Regions from separate parts of the Halobacillus naozhouensis genome, predicted to be linked through region 1. Evidence: riboswitches for the same ligand, from Rfam matches in the RefSeq annotation. Region 1 holds a riboswitch; each other region holds the start of a gene.

Region 1 (2,326 bases):
ACAATTATTTAATATAATAAACACGAACAAATGTTCGTCAAAAGGTTGTACTATTACCTTTGAATTTGCCTTTATACAATAGAAAGGGGAGTGATAGGATGGACCGCAGCCACCTTTCCCAAGGTTTTCAAATTAAATATCAAGATTTGGTGCCGCTTATCCAGGAAAACGAAGATTTTTTCTCCAATGGATTGGTTCAATCATTCTTTCAAAAAATCGAACACCAATACTTACTTGAGAGAACGATTTGCCACTCTGAGAAGGCAGCCGAAGCTTTAAATACTGCCTTCAAGCAGTATTACGCTACGATTAGATTAACCAGCCAACTATCCCATAGCATAAGACGACACGCTATTCGATTTGACCAAAGAAGAAACAAAGATAATCAACATCATTTATTAATTTTGGATAAGCCCCTTGATTATGCCAGTGATACTGTTACACATCTGGATCTCATAGCAGATAACATAGCCGTGCCTATCGATAAATTAGTTATCGAACAATCCAATCAGTTAGAAAATCAAATTGAGAGTCCCACTCTATATTTTGCTATTCGTTCGCTAACACCACGCCAGCGTTACATTTTAGAAGCGGCTTATCTATTTAACTTGAAGGATACGGAAATCGCTGAACAGGAGGGTGTTTCACAACAATTTATTACAAAAACACGAAGGAAGGCCTTATCAAAAATTAAATTAATGGTTCAAGACAAAACGATCTGATATGGTTTTACGTTCTGCTCTGTACACAAGGAATTCACAAAAACTTAGAAAGGAGAGGTCACTATGACCAGACTTATTGAATTGGCCAAGCAGGCTCAAAATAATGATACAACTGCAATGAAAGCTATCCTTGAATTATTCGAACCTAAAATTAAATATTCTTTGAAACAAACTACTCCCCAGGAACAAGAAGATCTTTATCAAGAATTGACAATTAGAACGATCGAAATTATACGTCAATACGATATTGAAAGCACCCCTGGATTCTGGGAGTTTAAACATGAAATAGAAAGTCGACAGTAAGGGGCGAATAAATTTTAAAAATCGAGAGAGAAGAAAGCTGCTATAACAGCTTCTTCTCTCATATATAAATAAAAGAGTACCATTCTATTCGCTTACTTCGAATAGAATGGTACTCTTTTATTTATGTATGTTATTTATTGCTAGTCCCACCTTTATCCAGTGTATAACGTTGTTTCTCTGTGGTATCAATCTGAGTCACTTCCCCATTGTGTACAGTAACCACCAACGAACCGAATTCTAACCTTTCCAACCTCGACACAATATCCTTAATCTTTCTTTCATCAATTTCTGCCATATTTAATCCTCCTTTTATTTTTTCTAAGTAATCCCTTTAGCAGCCCCAGTAGCTGACATTTACCTTTGGCAAAGTAAAAACCTCTTCTCATAAATAAGAAGAGGTTTAAGTATCCGATCACTTTGCTCTTCTTATCTTTTCAAACCATTAAGGCTTGCTGGAATTGGCACAGTACTGTTGCAGTCTGCTGCCGAGGCTTCTAAGGGCCAGTCCCTCCACCTCTCTGGATAAGAAATATCTTTTATTTAATTATCCTATAATTTACACTCCCTAGAACTAATTGTCAATCATTTGTTGTGAATCTTTCAACTCTTGGTCATTTACCGGGATGGTTGTTAAATAAAAGAAAACAGATTAGGCTTCTTCCATTTCACCTACTAACTCCTTATCCACTTCTTTCACACCTTCCAGCCAATATTCTACCAGTTCCACTCCATTAATAAGATGGATGTTCTTAAGTGAATGAGCATAATTCACCGCATTTTTGTTAAAAGACCCGGTGGTAATGACGTAACCTCCTGCCGCTTCTTCTTTCACTACATTTGAATGAAGTAAAGCAATTGGTTCATAGCCCATATCGTCTTTATAGCATTTTACCTGTGCTAAATATTTCTCATCCTTTACAGTAAGATCAAAATCTACGCCAAAATCCCAGGAAGGATTCGTGACCCAGGCAGTGCCATTGAATTTCTTCTCAAAAATATTTGCCACAAACCTCTCAAAACTGACCGGGTCTTCCTTGATAAATAGCTTGGAGTACTTTTCCTCTACAACTTCTCCTTCACCTGTTTGTACTGTCCCCTTATTCTTGAACCTATAATAAATTCCCATTGCAAGAGTTCTTTTCAAGTTATCATCGGTTTCAATTTGTTCCATAATCGTTAAGGCCTTATGATGGTGTGATTTTCGTACTACCCATAAGTGCACGAGTGATATCGCTGCTACAATTAGGGCTGCTATTTCAATTAATCCCATATGTTTTAACCTCCCGTTTCAATCGGTTATA
Region 2 (2,326 bases), 120 kb from region 1:
ATTCGCGAGAGAACAATCCTAACACAGAAGAATTAGGACAGGCAGTGGCAAATCTCGAAGGAACGGAGGCAGGCGTTGCCGCATCTTCCGGTACCTCTGCCATTTTAGCTGGAATTCTTGCTGTTGTTCAGGCGGGGGATCATATTGTAGCTGCTGAAGATCTTTATGGAGGAACCTATAACTTGATTACTAAAGAGCTAACCAGCTTTGGTATTGAGGTTACAGTCGTATCTTTTGCTGATCAAAAGGCAGTTGAGCAGGCTATTCAGGAAAATACGAAACTACTCTACACTGAATCAGTATCTAATCCATTTTTAAGAGTAGAAGACCTGGGGGGACTTGTAAAGATTGCCCGCAAACACGGCTTATTCACAATGGTCGATAACACATTTGCAACGCCGTATTTACTTCAGCCTTGCAAGCAGGGAATCGACATAGTTGTTCATAGTGCTACGAAATACATTGGCGGCCATAGTGATGTTACGTCAGGGGTAGTAGCTGGCAGCAAGGAAATTATGGAGCAGGCGAAGCGTAAAGTGATTTCTCTTGGGGCAAATTTAAGTCCTTATGAAGCCTGGCTGACCCAAAGAGGGGCAAAGACACTAGCTCTGAGGATGAAACAGCAGTCAGCCAATGCAATGGAAGTGGCTGAATCCCTACAGCAGGAGGAACTCGTGGAACGCGTTTATTACCCTGAGCATGTCTCTGAAAATGGACATGGAGCGATTGTTACGATCGAACTTAGCAGGGAAATAGATATTGAAAAGTTCTTTCGGTCTTTAGGGTGGATCCAATTAACCCCAACCCTTGGAGGAGTGGAAACAACGGTTTCGTATCCCATCAAAACTTCCCATCGAACACTGACAGATGAGGAGAGGAACAAGATCGGCGTCAATGATTACGTTGTGAGATTGTCGATCGGGATAGAAGATCCAGCAGATATGGTGTCTCAATTTAAAGAATCGATTACTGGTTCTGTAAAATAATATTCAAAAATGATTGACTTTTCTAATTGTTGTACTTTATAATTCATAAACATAGCCAAATTAAATAGTAAGTACTCTTATCAAGAGCGGCAGAGGGAATAGGCCCTGTGAAGCCCGGCAACCTTCAAACATCGGTTTGAAAAGGTGCCAAATCCTACAGATTTTCGAATCTGAGAGATAAGAGGAGGACCCGTTTATTCAAACCCCTCTTCTTATCGAAGAGGGGTTTTTTCGTATAGAAAATGTCCTGTTCCGAGCCTTCCTGAAGCCCTCTTGTCATTAAAATTCAACCCATTATTTGAGGAGGATGTAAACATGACAAACTCATTTGAAAGTTACGATCTAAGTACAATTTCCCTGCACGGTGGTCAATCTCCGGACCCTACGACTGGATCAAGAGCCGTTCCTATTTACCAAACAACTTCTTATGTATTCCACGATACAGATCATGCACAGAGCTTATTTGCTCTTGATGAACCAGGAAATATTTATTCAAGAATTGGTAATCCGACGGTAGATGTTTTTGAAAAACGGATGGCGCTACTTGAAAATGGGGTTGCTTCGGTAGCTACAGCTTCAGGGATGTCAGCGATTGCACTATCCATCTTAAACTTGGCTGGCTCAGGTGATGAAATTGTTGCAGCTTCGAATTTATATGGAGGCACCTATAATTTATTCGCTAATACTTTGCCGCGATATGGGATTAAAGTTAATTTTGTTGACCCTGAGGATCCTGAGAACTTCCGCAAAGCGTTAACAGACAAAACGAAGGCTGTATTCGCCGAGACCATTGGAAATCCAAGCTTGCATGTTTTAGATTTCGAAAAAGTTTCTGCGATCGTCCATGACCATGGCGTGCCGCTTATTGTTGACAACACATTTGCTACACCTTATTCCTGTAAACCGATTGACTTTGGAGCTGATATCGTTGTTCATTCGGCTACGAAGTGGATTGGAGGACATGGAACTGCCATCGGTGGAGTGGTAGTTGATGGGGGAAGATTTGATTGGGCGAACGGCAAATTCCCTGTTTTCACCGAGCCGGATGAGAGTTATAACGGCATCCGTTATGCTTCAGATTTTGGGACATTAGCCTTCGTAACTAAATTACGTGTTCAGTTGTTAAGAGATCTGGGTGCCTGCCTGAGCCCGCAAAATGCTTTCCTATTATTACAAGGACTCGAAACGTTGCCTTTACGAATTGAACGTCATAACGATAATGCGATAGAGCTGGCAGAGTATCTCAAAGGCCACCCTGATGTTGAATGGGTTTCCTATCCGGGATTAAAAGAACACCCTGCTCATTCATTAGCGGATAAGTATTTAGAAGGCGGTTATGG
Region 3 (2,326 bases), 280 kb from region 1:
CCACCTATCATTCCATGTATGGGGAGATTGGATCGAGCTGGACATTCGAAGGTGAAGTATTCACCTATAATGTTTCTATTCCGGCAAATACTACTGCTACTGTTACCTTGCCTGGTGCAGCTTCACCGGTCAAAAATCAAAAGCTTTTTTTGGAGGCCATCGGTGAATATCAGTTTTCTGGAGAAAATGTTATTGTTCACATCGGTTCAGGTAACTATAAATTTCAATATGAGTATAACGTTTTAGAAGGCTCTCTTTGATTCAGTATAAATAGAAGGAAAAGAAATCATATACCATGGGCGGCATGGTGTAAGAAAAACATGAATTGACAAAAGACTATGTCTAGATAGTTCACATAATTTTAAGAAAAATAAGCTTATCTTCTTATCTAGAGAGGTGGAGGGACTGTCCCTTTGAAACCTCGGCAGCGGGACTAATGTAGTTCATTAGAAACTGTGCCAACTCCAACAGGTGCGTATGCACTTGAAAGATGAGGAGAGTCGGTTTTCTATTTAAATTTGAAAGCCCCCCTTCTAATTTTTCGAGAAGGGGGGCTTTTTTGTGTAGACAGGGGGATAAGAAATATAAAATGTCGATACCATAACATTTTAATTACAGCTCATAGATAGAGTTCATCCCCGGCAATAAACCCTAACACGCGGGGTTTTTTTTGATTTTATAGCAGGAAAGACGACGTTCGATCAGCCAACAACACCCTTGTACAGATTAGAACACGACAAAGAGGGGGATAGAGGGAATATCATGCCCTTAAAGGAGTGTCGAGATGAAGAATCGGAATAAACTCCAAAATAAAAAGAAGTACAAAAACATGTCAAAAAGAGAGAAATGGCACCGGGTTTACTCAAACCTTTGGGTTACACCCATTATTTATGCAGGGTTATCACTATTGCTTTTTGTCTTAACCGTGTGGGCAGATCTGAAGATGGAGTTTGGCAACATGATGCCTTCGATTCTAAGTGCAAATTATCAATTGACCAAAACCATATTAAGTACTCTAACAGGAGGACTTTTATCATTAAACTCCTTTACCTTTTATGGTGTGTTAACAGCTCTAACGACCTTCGCCGGCCAATATTCTCCAAGGATACTAAAGAATTTTATGATGACGAATGTGACACAGCGAACGCTTGGGATTTTTAACGGGAGCTTCCTATATGTATTGTTTTGTCTATTATTTCTTAATGGGGAAACAGCTTCCCAATATTCCTTGATTCCAGTAACAGCTACATTTCTGACAGCTTTATGTTTAGGAACATTTGTTTTTTTTATTAATCACATTGTCACCTGGCTTCAAGTATCAAATATGACGAGTGATATGAAAAGGGAATCCATTGGAATTATTGAAAGTTCCTTGCTTAATGAACTCGAACCTTACAGGGTAGAGGATGAAGCGACAATAAAAGGCCAAATCCCGGAATACCAGGGACACCAAATAAGTATTGATTCTTCTGGCTATTTACAAACTATGGATTTTATTCCATTGATTGAGGAAGCTTGTAAGGATGATCTCATTATTCGGCTAGAGTACAAAGTTGGGAATTTCGTCTTTGGCTCTACACCTTTGTTAACCTATTGGAAGAAGAAAGAAAAAACAACTATTGATGAATTTAAATATAAAAATATGTTTCATATAGGAAAGGGCCAAACAGAAATTCAGGACATTGAGTTCAGTATCAATAAATTCGTGGAAATCGCTATTCGGGCTTTGGGTAATGATGACCCCAAAACAGCCACTGATACTATTTATGAGATTGGGGATTTACTTATAAACATTTCTCAGAAGGCAAAATTCACTCCCTATTTAACCGATAAAAATTATGACCTCCGTCTTATTTTACAGAATCTCGATTTTGAAGATTATTTATATATCGGGTTCGCCTCTATACGGCATTATGCAAGGGATAACGTAGTCATTACCGTTGAGTTACTTAAAGTCCTTGATGCGATTGCACGAGCAGTGAGTAAACGAGACGACCAATCTGTCTGGGAATTTGCCGTATATACGGCAAGTGGATTCGAATATGAATACATGCATCACCTAGATAACAGAAAATTTTATGATGGGCTTTTTAATATCGCAAAAACAACAGGGAATGAAGAAGATTACAATAATATCATTGAAGAAATATTAAAACACGAAGAACGCTCCCCTAGAGATAGAATATTACAAAGAAATTAAAAATATCCATTTATGGTTAATATATGTTTTAACCCTATAGCTAAGGAGGAATGGTATATATACAACACAAAAGGAGGAATTGAAAATGGCTAAACAAAACAATAGCAATCGCAAAATGACTGTAGA

What was found. Region 1 has a riboswitch for S-adenosylmethionine ahead of P9989_RS01245 (DUF2292 domain-containing protein). Riboswitches for the same ligand answer to the same signal wherever they lie in the genome.
Region 2: another riboswitch for S-adenosylmethionine. It lies ahead of P9989_RS01855 (PLP-dependent aspartate aminotransferase family protein); the one in region 1 lies ahead of P9989_RS01245 (DUF2292 domain-containing protein).
Region 3: another riboswitch for S-adenosylmethionine. It lies ahead of P9989_RS02695 (DUF2254 domain-containing protein); the one in region 1 lies ahead of P9989_RS01245 (DUF2292 domain-containing protein).

What each region holds. Positions count from the first base shown of each region.
Region 1 is NZ_CP121671.1:206,111-208,436, reverse strand. It holds gene P9989_RS01255 (sigma-70 family RNA polymerase sigma factor) at 99-722, shown strand; gene P9989_RS01250 (helix-turn-helix domain-containing protein) at 786-1,025, shown strand; gene P9989_RS01245 (DUF2292 domain-containing protein) at 1,156-1,320, opposite strand; SAM riboswitch class I at 1,449-1,554, opposite strand; gene P9989_RS01240 (restriction endonuclease) at 1,675-2,295, opposite strand.
Region 2 is NZ_CP121671.1:324,846-327,171, forward strand. It holds gene P9989_RS01850 (trans-sulfuration enzyme family protein) at 1-986, shown strand, start outside; SAM riboswitch class I at 1,061-1,170, shown strand; gene P9989_RS01855 (PLP-dependent aspartate aminotransferase family protein) at 1,302-2,326, shown strand, end outside.
Region 3 is NZ_CP121671.1:489,344-491,669, forward strand. It holds gene P9989_RS02690 (glycoside hydrolase family 78 protein) at 1-260, shown strand, start outside; SAM riboswitch class I at 382-497, shown strand; gene P9989_RS02695 (DUF2254 domain-containing protein) at 785-2,200, shown strand; gene P9989_RS02700 (KGG domain-containing protein) at 2,286-2,326, shown strand, end outside.